DNA from 2 places in the Hathewaya histolytica genome. Region 1 is predicted to be linked to the other one. Evidence: riboswitches for the same ligand, from Rfam matches in the RefSeq annotation. Region 1 holds a riboswitch; the other holds the start of a gene.

Region 1 (8,547 bases):
TATATGATGGCCATAACTTTCATGATATCAATTTTGAGTATAAGTTTATTTAAAGCTACTGAATTAAATAATTTAAGCCTTTCTCCTAAAGATGCCCAAAGTTCATCTATAAAATTGGATAAAAATCTTTTAGTATCAAATAAAGATTCCAATTCCAATAATATAGAAATAATTATTGGTGGGAATATAAAAATTGATAAAAGTATACATAAAAGACTACTTAAATACAATCAGAGCATGGATGAATTTTTATCATATATGAAAAAAAGTATGAAGAAAACTATATCTATATTTAATTTAAGTGAAAGTTTATTAAAAAATACTACTTCTTCAGAATTTACCAATGCTTTAAATAATATAGGAGTAGATATAATTAATACTAATGTTGAAAATGTTTTTAATAAGGGAAATAAAGCTCTTTTTGAAAGTTTAGATGTTTTAAAAAACAGTAAATTAAACGTTCTAGGATTAAAAGATAACTTGACAGATAAAGAATATAAAATTATTAATATAGATGGAGTAAATGTAGGTTTTGTAGATTATAATCTAACTGAAGATGTTTCAAACACTAATCTTTATAATCATATTTCTTCTTTAAATGTAAATGATATAGCAGCATGCTCTAAAAAAATAGATAAAGACATAGAATGCTTAAAAGAAAAAAAAGCTGAAATTATTTTTACTATGATTAACGATAATAGCATACCAAAACATAAGGCAAATGAAATAATATCTATATTGAATAAAAAAGAAAATAACTATATTATAAACTATAATAATAATAATTTTATAGAAGTAAATAAAGAAAAAAACACCATGCGGTTAAATAATAATTCTAACTTCTTATCTATGAACAATATCTATAATGCTAATAAATATGAAGTTAATTACTTAATAAAACTTAAACTAGAAAAAAGCAAAAACGAATATAAAGTTTCAGACTTAGAGTATATTCCCTTGACTATATATGAAAAAAACAAAAAGATGTATCTTATTCCTCTCATAGATAAGAAACAATACAAAAATTTAAACGTTAAGGATTTAAGAGATGTAAAAATTTTAGAAAGTAGGAGAGAAGAAACCTTAAGATATATACAAAATATTATCAGAAATTAGAAAAAGATATACTTTCATTGACAAGTAAATATTCCGAATTTATAATCAAGTTATAATTTAATAGAAAGGGGATGAGGTATATGATATTAAATAGGAATTTATTAAGTTATGAGGGCTTTCAAGAAGAATTTAAAATCATTGTAGATAATATAGATAAAGCTTATGAAAAAGTTATATCTGTAAACAATTTACCTAGTAATACAGTATTAGTTATTATAGATATGATAAATGGTTTTTCTAAAGGTGGAAACTTGTATTCAAAAAATATGGAAAATCTTATTCCTAATATAGTGGATATAAGTACTAAGTTCCATCATAATAATTACCCTATTCTTGCATATAAAGATAGCCATGAGAAAAGTTCTATAGAATTCGATTCATATCCTACACACTGTGTAGTAGGTACTGAAGAGTGTGAGTTAATTTCAGAACTAAAGAACATAAACTCTATAATTCAATTAGAAAAAAATTCTACTAATGCTTTTTTATCATATAATCCTGAAGAGGTTCTAAAAAAACATTTCGGAAAAGAGAATGAATTCAATAATTATGTAGTTGTAGGAGGGTGTACTGACATATGTATATATCAGTTTGCCTTAACCTTAAAAACTTATTTTAATGAGCATAACAGGAATTCTAGAGTTATTGTTCCTGTAAATATGGTGGATACTTTTAGCGCTAATGGTCACAATGACGATATTTCAAATATTTTATTTTTAAATAGCATGATAGCTAATGGAATTGAGGTTATAAAAACAATAGAATAAAGGGGAGTTAACTAATGAAAGCTTGGGAATATGAACTTACACTTAGAAAAAATGCAATACCTAAGATTTTAGATGAGGAAGAACAGACTTGGGATTCTTATAAAAAGACACTAATCGATGAAGACGGTAAAATAAGATTATTATGGGATAGCCACGTACCTGGTTCCTATGCACCAGAAAAAGTTTTAATCGGTGCAATTCAATCCGTAGAAAATATGGGTTATAAGGTTCAAGAAGCTGAAATACTTTTCGAAAAAGGTTTAGAGGCTTTAAAAAATAATAATATGTATTTATTACATCAAATAACTGCTGAAATTTTTTATGAATTAAACAACGCAGAAAAAGATGAAGATAATCCATATTGGAAATTTAAGGTTTATGAGAATTTTTTAGAATATGAAAAAGAAATAGATTTCCCTAAATATCCCAAAGTTAATATTGATAACAAATTTTATAATAAATTAAAAGCAGCGTGGGTATATCAGATATGTGCAGGGGCATTAGGTACTGCTATAGAAGGTTATACTTCTGAACAACTTAAAAATAAGTTTGGAGAAATAAATGAATATGTAAGAAAACCTAATACATTTAATGATGATATTACCTATGAAATTGCTTTTCTAAAAGCTTTTGAAAAGAAAGGCTATAGTATTAAGTCTAAGGATATTGCTAAGGAATGGGTAGGATTGATTCCTTCAGGTTGGTCTGCAGAAGATATTGCACTAAAAAATATAAGAATGGGAATATTTCCACCATATAGTGGTTATTTGAATAATCCATATAGAGAGTGGATAGGAGCTCAAATGAGAGGTGTAGTATGTGGATTTGTTGCACCTGGAGATCCATATATGGCTGCAAAGTTAGCTTATTATGATGGAGAGGTATCACATCATAATAATGGTATTATGGGAGAAATATTTAATGCTGTAATGACTTCTCTTGCTTTTGTTGAAAATGATATAAAAGAGATCTTAAAACTTGCAGTAAATACTATACCAAGTGATAGTGAATATTACTCAGTAGTAAATCATGCTTTAGAATTATGTATGGAAAAAGAATCCTGGCAAGAATGTTGGAGTATATGTGAAGAAAAATATAAAACTTATAATTGGATTCATGCATACCCTAATGCAGCAGCAGAAGTAATTGCCCTTTGGTTTGGAAACTTAGATTTTGATAAGACAATGAATATAATCTCCATGGAAGGACAAGATGTGGATTGTAATGCAGCCCAAATAGCAAGTATCATTGGTATAATAAATGGTTTAGAAGGCATAGATTATGAAAAATGGGTATCACCAATTGGTGATGAGATTTGCACATATGTAAGAGATAATGAAGAATTTAGTTTAGAAGAGTTTTGTAGATGGAATTTTGATATAATAAAAAAATATGAAAAATAGTAAAAGTGGGATTTCCCACTTTTACTATTTTAAAAAGTTTATATTAAGAAATAAATTCTTTATATTCTTGAATAAATTCTTCCAAAGACAACTTATTTAAAGATTTCATTAATTTCATTGCTGGCTTAATATCCCCAATTAAAATTGCACCTATTAATATATTATCTTGGAAAAATACCTTTTTATATATTTTATTTTCTTTATCTAAGTATTGCATAGAAATGGAATCTTTATTAGGTATAAAACCTATACTAAATACTTTAAGGTCTGCACCTACGAAATTTATAGAATCCTTATAACCTTTAAAAGCTAAATTTTCACCAATAGAATTTGCTCCTGCAACTTTCCCCATAAGTATAGATGCAGGCCAATTTCCGTAAACTCTTCCTTCTAGTTCACAAACATCACCACAGGCATATACATTTTCAATATTGGTCTCCATATTTTTATTTACAAGTATTCCCCTATTTATTTCAATGGAACTTCCAGTTATTACAGGAATATTTGGTTTTATACCAACAGAGAAAATAACCATATCAGCATCTAGGACTATATTTTTTGAAAGCTTAATACTAGATACCTTTTCTAATCCTTTTATTTCCTCTAACATAGTATTTGTATATATTTCTACACCTTTATCCTCTAAAGAATTTCTTAATATATCGGATGCTTCTGAATCTAATTGTTTATTCATTATATGTGAAGCAGCCTCTATAACGGATACACTAAAACCAGCTAGTTTTAGTTCCCAAGCAGCTTCAAGTCCAAGAATTCCACCACCTACAACGATAACTTTCTTACAAGTTTTCATCCATGATTTTATATTATTTAAATCTTCCATATCTTTTAAAGTAAATACACCTTTTTTATCGTGTCCAGGTATGGATGGGAATATATTATTACTTCCTGTAGCTATTATTAATTCATCATAAGCTATAAAATTATTATTAAAATAAACTTTTTTTTCTTTTGTATCTATTTTATCAATATTAATTCCTAACTTTAATTCAATTGAATTTTCCTCATACCACTCGTCTTTGGATAAGTAAAATTTACTATCTATTTTATCTTCATTCAAATAATCTGAAAGTAATGGTCTATAATAAGTTAATAAATTTTCATTTGATATAATTACTATATTTGAATTTTTATCTTTTTCTCTTATAGCTTTAGCTGCATTGTACCCAGCACAGCCATTTCCTATAATTATAATATTTTTCAAAAACTTTCACCTCACTAGTATGGTAATATATATTTTTATTATATTATACTATTATTTTTATATCTTCACAAAACATTATAATTAATATTATTATATATAATCAATTTATATATAATTTGTATATAATAAAAAATACATGTTGAAGTTTAGTAAAATTACTTTTATTGATACTGCTATAATGTTATAATATTATTATAAAACTTAATATTTGCTAGGGGAGCTTATATAATAGGCTGAGAGTGAAATGTTATTTCAGACCCTCATAACCTGATTTAGATAATACTAGCGCAGGGAAGTACTTAAATTAAAAATGATTATGAGCATTTTTATATTTTATACTGCATATGAGGGCCTTTTATAGGCTCTTTATTTTTTTATAAGGGGGAAATACATATGAATTATTCTACACAACTAGAAGCTGCTAAATTAGGCATTATAACAAAGGAAATGGAGATAGTAGCTAGAGAAGAAGGTATTGAGATTCAAGAATTAATTTCAAATATTAGAAAAGGAAGTGTTGTAATACCTTGCAATAAAAATCATAAAAATATTCATCCATATGGTATAGGAAAGGGTATGTCTACTAAAATAAATGTTAATTTAGGTATTTCAAAAGACTGCTCTAACATAGACATGGAAATGAAAAAAGTTAGAAAAGCTATAGAAATGAAAGCAGAAGCTATAATGGATTTAAGTTGCTATGGTGAAACTAAAACCTTTAGAAAAAAACTTATAGAAAAATCTCCATCTATGATAGGAACAGTTCCTATGTATGATGCATTAGGTTTTCATAATAAAGAACTACACGAACTTACCTTAGAAAACCTTTTAGAAGTTATAGAAGCTCACGCAGAAGATGGTGTAGATTTTATGACTATTCACGCTGGTGTTACTAAAAAGTCCTTAGATACACTAAAAAAGTTCCCAAGGACATTAAACTTAGTTTCTAGAGGGGGAACTTTAATATTTGCCTGGATGAATTATAACAATGCAGAAAATCCTTTGTATGAGTATTACGACAAGATATTAGATATATGCTATAAACATGATGTTACTGTAAGTTTAGGAGACGCCTGTAGACCAGGATGCATTGATGATGCTACAGATCATATACAAATAGAAGAGCTTATGGTTTTAGGAGAACTTGTGAAAAGAGCTAGAGAGAAAAACGTTCAAGTAATAGTAGAAGGTCCAGGTCATATACCTATAAACGAAATAGAAACAAATGTTCTACTAGAGAAAAAGTTTTGTTTTGATGCACCATTTTATGTCTTAGGACCTATTGTTACAGATATTGCTCCTGGATATGATCATATTACTAGTGCTATAGGAGGTGCCATGGCCTCATCCTATGGAGCGGACTTCTTATGCTACGTTACTCCTGCAGAGCATTTAAGACTTCCCAATTTAGATGATATGATAGAAGGTATTATAGCCACTAAAATAGCTGCTCATGCTGGAGATTTAGCTAAAGGGATAAAAAAGGCCAAAGAGTGGGATAGTAAAATGGGTCAGGCAAGAAAGACTTTAGATTGGGAAACTCAATTTAATTTATCTATAAATCCAGAGAAGGCTAGAAAATATAGAAATGAATCTAAACCCCAGCATAATGACACATGTACTATGTGTGGAAAAATGTGTGCTATTAGAAATATGAATAAAACTTTAGAAGGTAAGAAAGTAGATATAATTCAAGAATAATGCTTGACTAAAATAAAGAAAAACTCGTAAAATAATAATTAATAAGAAATTAATAAGGAGTTTTTTCATGGATAAAAATACTATAAATAAGATGAAAGAGTTAATTGAAGCTAAAAAGAATAAGGGTAATAACAATTCTAAAAAAAATAGACCAGATAAATCTATTGGTTATGTAATGGGGGCTAAAAGAACTAAGAAAACTGGAGGTCTATTTGATAAATAAAAATAAAAGTATTCACTTAATAGTGAATACTTTTATTTTTTACCTATAATTTATAAATTGAAGATCTATTCCGTAGTCATTACCTTTTAACATAGATATGACTTGTTGAAGGGAATCTTTATCCTTACCTTGGACCCTAATTTGGTTATCCATAATTTGAGTTTGAACTTTTAATTTACTTTCCTTAATGTCTGAAACTACAGCTTTTGCTTTATCCTTAGAAATCCCCTTAACTATTTTTGCTACTTGTCTTAAAGTTCCCATGGAAGCATTTTCAATTTTACCATAATCTAAGGCTTTTACAGATAGTCCTCTTTTTATTAGTTTTGCATCTAGTATATCTTTCATTGCATTTAACTTATACTCATCTTCACCATGAACTTTTATTTCTTCTTCAGTTCTCTCAATATTAGCTGTACATCCTTTAAAGTCATATCTATTAGTAATTTCTCTTACAGCTTGATTGATTGCATTATCTACTTCTTGAAGATCAACCTCTGATACTATATCAAAAGAATAAGTAGTTGCCATATAAAACACCTCTTTCATAAGTATTCAAAATTATATTAGCAAATATATGCATTTTAATCAATGTATAAATATAAAAAATATATATACTATAAATATAGGAGTATAATAAAAGAATTATGTGATAAATTAGTTTATTTATATAAAATAACAAGAAAAACAGGAAAATTAAAAAATTTAAAAAGAAAGATTGAATTTATTAGTTTTTTTTTATAGAATTAAAGGTGGTTTATTTTAAAAGTATAATAAATCTTTAATAATATTAGTAGGGGTGAAGCCAATGGATGAAAATATAATCGAAATTAATGGAATCTCTAAAGAATATGACGGTGTACAGATATTAAAAGATATTAATTTTGTCGTTAAGAAAAATGAGTTTTTAACCTTATTAGGACCAAGTGGATGTGGTAAGACTACAACACTTAGAATGATAGGAGGATTTGAAACACCTACATTAGGGAATATTATATTTGAGGGAAAAGAAATAAACAACACACCACCGTATGAAAGACAGATAAATACTGTATTTCAGAAGTATGCTTTGTTCCCACATATGAACGTATATGAAAATATCGCATTTGGACTTAAAATTAAAAAGCTACATAAAGATGAAATAGAAAAAAGAATAAAAAAAATGTTAAGGTTAGTAAATCTAGAAGGATATGAAAAAAGAAAGATAACCTCTTTAAGTGGAGGACAGCAGCAACGAATAGCCATTGCAAGAGCGTTAGTCAATGAACCAAAAGTATTGCTTCTAGATGAGCCTCTAGGCGCATTAGATTTGAAACTAAGAAAAGAAATGCAGATAGAATTAAAACATATGCAACAAGAGATAGGTATAACTTTTATATATGTAACACATGACCAGGAAGAAGCACTTACCATGTCTGATAAAATAATAGTTATGGATAAGGGTATAATTCAACAAATGGGTGTACCAGAAGATATATATAACGAACCTAAAAACTCCTTTGTTGCGAAGTTTATAGGAGAATCAAATATAATCCCTGCCGTAATGGAAGAAGATTATCTAGTAGAATTTTTCAATGTTAAATTTAAATGTGTTGATAAAAGACCAAATTCAAATAAAGAAGTTCAAGTAGTTATAAGACCAGAAGATATTAAAATTGTAGATAGTGATAAAGGAAAGTTAAAAGGTATAGTAGAATCTGTAACCTTCAAGGGTGTACATTATGAAATAGTTGTTAAGGGTGATGAAGATTATGCGTGGCTTTTACATAATACAAAACATGTAGAGATTGGAAATACAATAGGCCTTGATATATATCCAGACGATATACATATAATGAAAGCTGAAAAAGAGGAGATATAAATGAAAAAATACACTTCTTATCCTTATATAATTTGGAATGTTATATTTATAGTATTTCCACTACTATTGATAGCTTTTTTCAGTTTTAGTATTGATGGTAGAAGTTTTACATTTACTTTATCACATTATAAAAACTTTTTAGATCCTTTATATATAAATATTTTAATACGTTCAATTAAACTTGCACTTATTTCTACATTATTATGTCTTATAATAGGCTATCCTATGGCATACATACTAACTACATTACCTAA
Region 2 (8,547 bases), 820 kb from region 1:
TTATCTACTATCCTTGATGGAAGTGATATTATGAATTCACTACCACATCCAGGTTCACTTTTTAGAATGATATCACCATGATGCATGTCCACTAAAGATTTTACAATAGAAAGTCCTATACCCGTCCCTTCATGCTTCCTAATATATAATTCATCAACTTGTCTAAATCTTTCAAATATAACCTTCTGTTTTTGTTCCTCTATACCCTCCCCTGTGTCTTTTACTCTTATACATACGTCACTACCTCTATCTATAATATCTACAGATATATAATCTCCTTTTTCTGTAGATTTTATAGCATTAGAAAATAAATTTAGTAAGATTCTTTCTATTTTATCTTTGTCAATAGCTATTATTTTCTCTTCAACATCTGTATCAAAAATAATATTTCTTCCTATTTTATTCATGTACTCAACAGTAGCCAAAGTTAAATTTTCTACAACTTCCACTATATTTTCATTGCTAAGATTAAGCTCTAATGAAGCTGAATCTATACAAGTTATATCTATTAGATTATTTGTAAGTCTAATTAGTCTCTGTGTATTTTGTCCCATTATGTCTATATATTTAATTATCTTTGTTGAATCTAATACTTCTTCATTTATATTATAATCTTTAAAGTTTATTCTATTTTCCTTAACATATAGATTCAATAACTGTATAGTAGAGAAGATAACATTTAATGGTGTCTTTAACTCATGAGATATATTAGAGAAGAATTCTACCTTTAATCTATCATATTCTATAGTTTCATCTAAAAGTTGCTATTTTCCCTTATTAAAACATTTAGGCTGTGACCCAAATCACCTAACTCATCACTCCTCTTAACATTGCATTGAACAGATAAATCACCATCAGATGCAACTTTCATACATTCCTGCATTTCTTCAATAGGACTTATGACAGATTTAAGTAAATAATAAAGAGCAATTAATATAGTAGATATAACACAAACACTAATAAAAATAGTAAACCTTCTAAGCACCCTTATATCTTGACTTAGTTCATCATAATTAGCTGTCATAGCAATAGACCAAGGTACATACTTTACTGGTCTATACGCAATTATTTTACTTCCTTCTTCATAATCATACTTCCCTACACCAGAAATTCCACTAACCATGTTATTAGCTATCTCTCTCAATTTTTCATTGCTTGAGTTTAACATATTTTCCTTTAAAATATGCTCCTTTTTAGGATAAGCCATAGGTCTACCTTGTGAGTCAAGCATGAAAGCATAACCTTTCTCTCCCATTCTTTCTACATTTATAACATCTGTTAAATGAGAAAGACTTATATTTACCGATAATACACCTTTTATTTCCCCATTTCTCTTTATAGGTGAGGCTATTGCTATTACAGGAGTACCGCGATTTTTTGATATTATAGGATCTGATATTACAATATCTCCATTAACTGCTGATTTAAAATAACTTCTATCTTTAATACTTCCTTTATTTCCACTATCATCAATATAATTGCCATTTAAATCGCTTACTAGTATAAGTGTAAAGTTCTTGCAAACTATATGGTTTTCTTTCACATAATGAAAAAACTCTTTGTATTTAGATTTACTAATAAGTTCATTGTCCGAAAATAGTTGCACTATAAGCTTCCATTGTTCTAATTCATTATTCATACCATCTACAAGCTTTTCAACTTTGTCTTCTGCGTTCCCCTGAATATATTTATTTAAGAGCTGTTTAGACTCATAATAACAAGTGAATGATAGTATAAATAAGCCCAAAGCTGCTACTGCAAAAACTGGGACTATAAATTTTTTCCTTAAGCTATTTTTCATATAATATTCCTTCCCATTCTAAGGCATATTCACTATAACAAAAGTTATTGTTTTATTTATACATTCCTTTATAAAAAGTTCTACTATATTGTACTATATTAAATTAAAAAAAGTTGTCGAAACGTGCAATGCATATACATATTAAAGTATATTTACTATATTAAAACATAAAAAAGATGAGTACGATTACATACCCATCTTTTTTTATGTTTTAAATTCTTACTTTTTATGTTTCATTTGTTATTTTAAATTCAAACCTTTTAGTTTTTCCTTTAATAAATCTCCTAAAGAACTACTTGATTCTTCTTGATCTATATACTTAGAAATATCCTCTACAGGCTTTTCTTTTGCATCTTTTATACTTAATGCAATTCTATGATTCTCTTTATCAATATTTAAAATTTTAACTTTAACCTTGTCAGAAGGTTGAAGTACACTAGAAGGCTTCCCTATATTCTCTTCACTAATTTCTGTTACATGAACAAGCCCTTCTATTCCCTCATATATTTCTACAAAAGCTCCAAAATCTAAAGTTCTAGAAACCTTACCTTCTACAACATCACCTTCACTAAATCTCTCTAAAATAGTATTCCATGGGTCTTCACCTAATTCTTTTAGGCTAAGAGAAATTCTCTTTTTATCCCTATCTACATCAAGTACATATACATCTAAACTTTGCCCTACAGACACCACTTCTTCTGCATTTCTAACTTTTCTAAAAGAAAGTTCAGATATATGAATTAACCCCTCTTCTCCACCTAAATCTACAAAGGCACCAAAATTCATTATTTTACTTACAGTACCCCTTCTCACTTCACCTTTTTTAATTTCATTCCAAAAGACTTCTTTTTTACTATTAATCTCTTCTTGTTCAATTACTCTTCTTGATACTACTATCTTTTCATGTCTTCTATCTATTTCTACTATCTTTACTTCTAAAGTTTTTCCGACATAAACTTTTAAATCCTCAACATAGTGTGCAGATACTAAAGATGCAGGCATAAAGGCTTTTAATCCTTTAACAGTACCTCTAATTCCACCCTTTACAACTTCCCCTGCTTTAAATTCTACTATTTCTTCTTTTTTATTCGCATTATAAAGACTATCCCATAGCTTTATCTCATCAGCTCTTTTTTTAGATAGTAACACATTTCCTTCACCATCATCTATTTTTAATACATAAACATAAATTTCTTCATCTTCCTTAACTATTTCTGATGATACAACATCATCATTAAAAGAAAGCTCGTTAAAAGGAATTATTCCGTCTTTCATGCCTCCTATATTAACCATAACTTCTTTATCTAATACAGATAATACCTTACCTTTTATTACATCTCCAACTTTAACTCTCTTCATAGAATGTTCTATGGATTGCATAGCCTCTTCCATGGTTAAGTCTTCATTATGATTTAAATCCATAACATACAACTCCTTTATTTAGAGCCATAAGCCCTGTTAAAATTCTTGCTATACTTATTATATCAACAAAGTGCTTTAATTAAAACAAAACTACTAAGTTTTTAACCTAGTAGTTTAAATAATTATTTATCTATAATTTATTTTTTAAATCTTCCGTAGCCACTCTTATATTCTCTTCCCCTAGAATGCATGAAACTATTGAAACTCCTTGAACTCCTGTATCCATAACCAATTTTGCATTACTATGATTTATACCACCAATTCCCACTATAGGTATTTTAATATTATGCTTTATTTCTCTTAAAAGTTCCAATCCGAGCCCTTGTTTTGCATCTTTTTTAGTTGAAGTTTTAAAAATTGCTCCTACACCTAAATAATCTGCACCTTCTCTCTCAGCTACTACTGCCTGTTCTAAAGTTTGAGCCGATACTCCTATAAGTTTTTCTTCCCCTAGTATATTTTTTGCAATCTTAAGAGGTATATCACTTTGCCCAATATGAACTCCTTCAGAATTTACAGCTAAAGCTATATCTAATCTATCATTTATTATTAAAGGAATATTATATTTTGTAGTTACTTCTTTAACTTCTAGTGCTATATTATAAAATTCTAAACTTGAACAATTTTTCTCCCTTAGTTGTATTAAAGTAGCACCACCTAGAATCGTATCTTCCACAGCAGATTTTAAATCTCTTCCATTTAAAACATCTCTATCTGTTACTAAATAAATAGTATAATCCACCTTACTTTTATCAAAATTTCTCACAATTACACTCTCTTTCTTTGCATATATTTTTATAATAAGAATACTTTTCCTCTTTCCCTAAAATCCTCTTCTTTTAAATTATATATATTATCAAAAATTCTTACTCTAAAAGTACCTATACCCTCATTCGCTTTTAAACTCTCCAAGGCCTTTTCCCCTGCAATACCCATGGCCATAATCCCTGATATAGCACCTATAAATCCATCCTTATTAATAGCCGTAAAAGAACCTATTAAAGATGAACTCATACAGCCTGTCCCTGTAACCTTAGATAAAGTAGCATGACCATTTTTAATTAAAACAAGTTTTTTCCCGTCAGATATATAATCTATTTCTCCTGTAATAGCTACAACTGAATTTAATTTTAAAGCTAGATTTTTTGCTATTTCCTCTGCACCATCTAAACTTTCTGAAGAATCCACTCCTTTAATCTCACTCTTTAGTCCTGAAAGCATTTTAATCTCAGACATGTTTCCCCTAACTACAGTAAAATGTAATTTATCCAAAAGTTTTCTTGCAACTTCTGTTCTATACTTTGTAGCGCCTACTCCCACTGGGTCTAACACTATAGGAATATTAAGTTCATTTGCTCTCTCTCCTGCCTTTAGCATAGCATCTACTGTTCTGGAATTTAATGTTCCTATATTTATAACTAATGATGAAGCTATAGAAACCATGTCCTGAACTTCATTTATATCGTCAGCCATAACAGGAGATGCTCCTATAGCTAAAGTTATATTTGCACAATCATTTACAGTAACGTAATTTGTTATATGATGAACTAATGGATTCTTTTCTTTTAAATTATATAGTTTATTACTACATTCTTTTAATAACTCTCTATTTATTTCCATTATTACTTCACCTCCAAACCTGCTAACTTATATAATTGGTAGAAATGATGTGTTGGCCCAACACCATGACCTATGCTAAATGAGTGCTTTATGGCCATAGTTATATAATCTTTTGCCCTTTTTACAGCTTCCTCCAAATCGTATCCTAAGGCTAAATTAGATGCTATCGAAGAAGATAAAGTGCAACCTGTCCCATGAGTATTTTTAGTATGTATTTTTTCGCCCTTTAAATAATAAATCTCACCTTTATGGAATAAAACATCTGTAGCATTATGGTCTAAATGTCCCCCTTTAAGCAATACACTTTTAGGTCCTAGTTTATGTATATCTTTTGCTGCTATGACCATCTTATCCAAAGTATCAATTTTTCTATCTAAAATAACCTCAGCCTCTGGTATATTAGGAGTTATAACTGTTGCTATGGGAATTAATTTTTCTATTAAAGTTTTCTTAGATTCTGGTTTTAAAAGGTCAAATCCACTTTTAGATATCATAACAGGATCTAAAACTATGTTACCTGCATTGTATTTTAAAAGTCCTTCAGCTATTGCATCTATAGTTTCAATCTTAGATACCATACCTATTTTTACTGCAGAAACCTGAATATCTTCATATATACAACTAATCTGATTTTCTATAATATCTTTATCTATATCTTGCACATCAAATACCCCCATAGTATTTTGGGCTGTAATTGCAGTAATAACTGACATTCCATAAACTCCATGAGCAGAAAAAGTTTTTAAATCTGCTTGTATTCCAGCTCCACCACAACTGTCTGAACCTGCTATAGTTAGTACATTTTTCATATATATCTCCCCTTTTCCTTTGAATTTTTGCTTTTGATTTATACTTACTAATATGTATTTTAAATTCCAATTGTAAATCATATCTTAAGTTCTATACTTTTATATTTTTGTTATACTTAAATTTAATTTCTAATAAAACTTATTTAAATTTCTACTACTAATAACCTTCATAATTAAATAGGCAATAATACTTCCTCCTATAGTGCTAAGTAAGAAAGGTATTATAAAAAAGAAAGCCCCCACCTTTTTTCCCATTAATAAACTTGCTATTGGAAAAGCCATTAAGCTCCCTATAATACCAGTACCTACAACCTCGCCTATTACAGCATAAATATCCTTATTAAATTTTCTATAGAATATTCCTGCTAAAACTGCTCCAAACATACTTCCTGGAAAAGCAAGTAAACTCCCTGTACCTAGAATATTTCTAAGTAAAGAAATTAAAAATGCATTTCCTAAAGCATATAAAGGCCCTAAGAAAATAGCAGATAGTACATTAATAACATGTTGAATAGGAAAACACTTAGAAACTCCCACTGGTATATAAATAACATGAGATGACATTACACCTATAGCTATTAAAATTCCAGAGCATGTCAGTTTTTTTGTATTACTCATATAACCACCCCCGTGCACACTTATTAATATTAAAAAAATAAAAAAATGCAAACTCAGTTTCGGATTTGCATTATCATAAATAAGCTTCCTAAGTTCCAATAGAATTAAAAATCCCAATTAAAACTTAGCAACTATTACATTACAATTATGTTTCCTACGCTGGCATTACCCAGATCAGGTTAAAGGGTCAAAGACTTTATAGGGTCTTTATCTCAGCCGGCCATATCCAGCCCCCCTGTTTTATAGGTTTAATAGTTTATATAAATTAATTTTAACACAATGTAATATTTGTCTCAAGATTCAAATAATAAATTCCCTTATAACTTAGTCCTTTAACTTAACAATTTTTGAAGATTAAGCTTAGACTATATTATACTATTTCTATTTGTTCCGCCTCTTTCTCCTCTAAATAATCACATAAATCCTTAAAATCTTGTAACCACTTTATCTTAGCAAGTTCCCTTAAATCTATTATGATGCCTGTACTCCTTTGCTTTAAATACTCCATATTATATATTTCTGTCTCAACAAATCCATCCTTGCAATTATATACACATGGCACAAACTTATCCCAATTATTTTCAAAATATTTAGTCTTTGCAAAGCATAATCTGTATATGTGAAAAATCATTCCTAGTGGTGAGGTTTTTATGGCAAACTTATGACTGAAATATTCCTGAGTTGGATACTTCTCCTGTATTCTCTCCCAATATATACGCTCGTTAGAATGAAGATTATATTTATCTAAGATCTTACACTTCTCCTTCCCTAAGTCATCTCTCATAACTTTTTCCCTAATCTCAGGATCTAATTCCATTAACTTATTCTTGTGCAAAAAAACTCCCCCTTAAGTTTATTCTTATGTTAATTTTATTTTCAACTTAAAGTAAGTTATGTTTCTAATATATATTATAGATAGAACTTATAGATTCTATTTACAATTTAAATGGAAGTCATATTTGACTTCCATTTAGTATACTTCTATAATATTATAATTCTATTTTTTCTTTCTTCTTGTATACTCATGACATACTATAATTCCTATGCCAATGGCAGCATATGCTGGAACAAATATTCTCTCTAATCCTCTACTCATATTTTTACCTATTGGAGTATTAATTATCATTGGTGGTAGTATTACAAATATAATTGTAAGGTAATTATACGGTTTCCTAATAGCTATATAATCCTTAAGAATTAATATTGCAAGTAAAGTAAATGAAATAAAAGATATTATATTAGAAATAGTCATATTTTATTCCCCTTAGATTTAATATTTTATTAATCTATATGTTAACCAAAGCCTCCATTGCTAATTTATATCCTAAAAATCCAAGGCCTGATATTTGTCCTATGCAAGCTGCTGCCGTAACGGATTTATGTCTAAATTCTTCTCTTTTATAAATGTTACTTAGGTGAACTTCTATGGTGTCTATATCAACAGATTTTAAAGCATCATAAATTGCTATACTGTAATGAGTGTAAGCTCCTGGATTTATAACTATACCATCATATTTTCCATAGGCTTCTTGTATAAAATTTATGATTTCTCCCTCAATATTACTTTGTTTTAATGTTACTTCTGCTTTAAGTTCTTCTGCCGTACATCTTATATAAGAGCAAAGACCTTCGTAAGTTTTAGCTCCATAAACTTCTTTTTCTCTTATACCTAAAAAATTCAAATTAGGTCCATTTATAACTAAGATTTTCATTTTTTTATCTTCCATTTATATCCCTCCTCTACTGAGATTAAATCTGCTTCCATAACTTAGTTTTTATTTGTATATTTTTTATAAATAAAAATTATATATTTCTAGTTCTTTACTACCTTGTCTAAATGATAAATTTAAATTATCTTCTCTCTTTTTAAAATCTCCATTACTTCATTTAAAGTTTCTTCTAATGTGCCTTTATTTAAAACTCTATAATCCCCATATATTCTATAAAGTTCGTACCTGTCATCGTATAATTTATGTAGATTATCTTTCTTATCTTTTAATAGAGGTCGATTTTCTATGTCTATATCCTTAATAATATTATCTAAAGGTCTATCTATAAAAATTAACACTCCATTTTCTTTTAAACAGTTTATATTCTTTTCTCGCTTTATTACTCCTCCACCTGTAGATATTATGGTGGATTTAAGCACACTAACTTTCTCTACATATTGTTCTTCTATACCTCTAAAATACTCTTCACCACTTTCAAAGATTTCAGGGATTTTCTTATTTTCACCTTTTTCTATAAAGCGGTCTAAATCTATAAAATCTAAATTTA

The links. Region 1 has a riboswitch for thiamine pyrophosphate ahead of thiC (phosphomethylpyrimidine synthase ThiC). Riboswitches for the same ligand answer to the same signal wherever they lie in the genome.
Region 2: it holds a riboswitch for thiamine pyrophosphate, as region 1 does, so the genes downstream of both, thiW (energy coupling factor transporter S component ThiW) here and thiC (phosphomethylpyrimidine synthase ThiC) in region 1, are expected to answer to the same signal.

What each region holds. Positions count from the first base shown of each region.
Region 1 covers NZ_LR590481.1:1,387,051-1,395,597, reverse strand. Annotated here, with positions in the region: gene FGL08_RS06770 (CapA family protein) at 1-1,116, shown strand, start outside; gene FGL08_RS06765 (cysteine hydrolase family protein) at 1,197-1,883, shown strand; gene FGL08_RS06760 (ADP-ribosylglycohydrolase family protein) at 1,898-3,286, shown strand; gene FGL08_RS06755 (NAD(P)/FAD-dependent oxidoreductase) at 3,330-4,508, opposite strand; TPP riboswitch at 4,712-4,819, shown strand; gene thiC (phosphomethylpyrimidine synthase ThiC) at 4,902-6,209, shown strand; gene FGL08_RS13385 (hypothetical protein) at 6,277-6,432, shown strand; gene FGL08_RS06745 (YajQ family cyclic di-GMP-binding protein) at 6,472-6,963, opposite strand; gene potA (spermidine/putrescine ABC transporter ATP-binding protein) at 7,241-8,293, shown strand; gene FGL08_RS13375 (ABC transporter permease) at 8,294-8,547, shown strand, end outside.
Region 2 covers NZ_LR590481.1:566,287-574,833, reverse strand. Annotated here, with positions in the region: gene FGL08_RS02650 (sensor histidine kinase) at 1-746, opposite strand, end outside; gene FGL08_RS02645 (HAMP domain-containing protein) at 755-1,801, opposite strand; gene rpsA (30S ribosomal protein S1) at 2,042-3,223, opposite strand; gene thiE (thiamine phosphate synthase) at 3,354-3,989, opposite strand; gene thiM (hydroxyethylthiazole kinase) at 4,019-4,843, opposite strand; gene thiD (bifunctional hydroxymethylpyrimidine kinase/phosphomethylpyrimidine kinase) at 4,846-5,652, opposite strand; gene thiW (energy coupling factor transporter S component ThiW) at 5,782-6,270, opposite strand; TPP riboswitch at 6,405-6,517, opposite strand; gene FGL08_RS02615 (hypothetical protein) at 6,641-7,105, opposite strand; gene FGL08_RS02610 (hypothetical protein) at 7,268-7,522, opposite strand; gene aroQ (type II 3-dehydroquinate dehydratase) at 7,557-7,982, opposite strand; gene FGL08_RS02600 (shikimate kinase) at 8,117-8,547, opposite strand, start outside.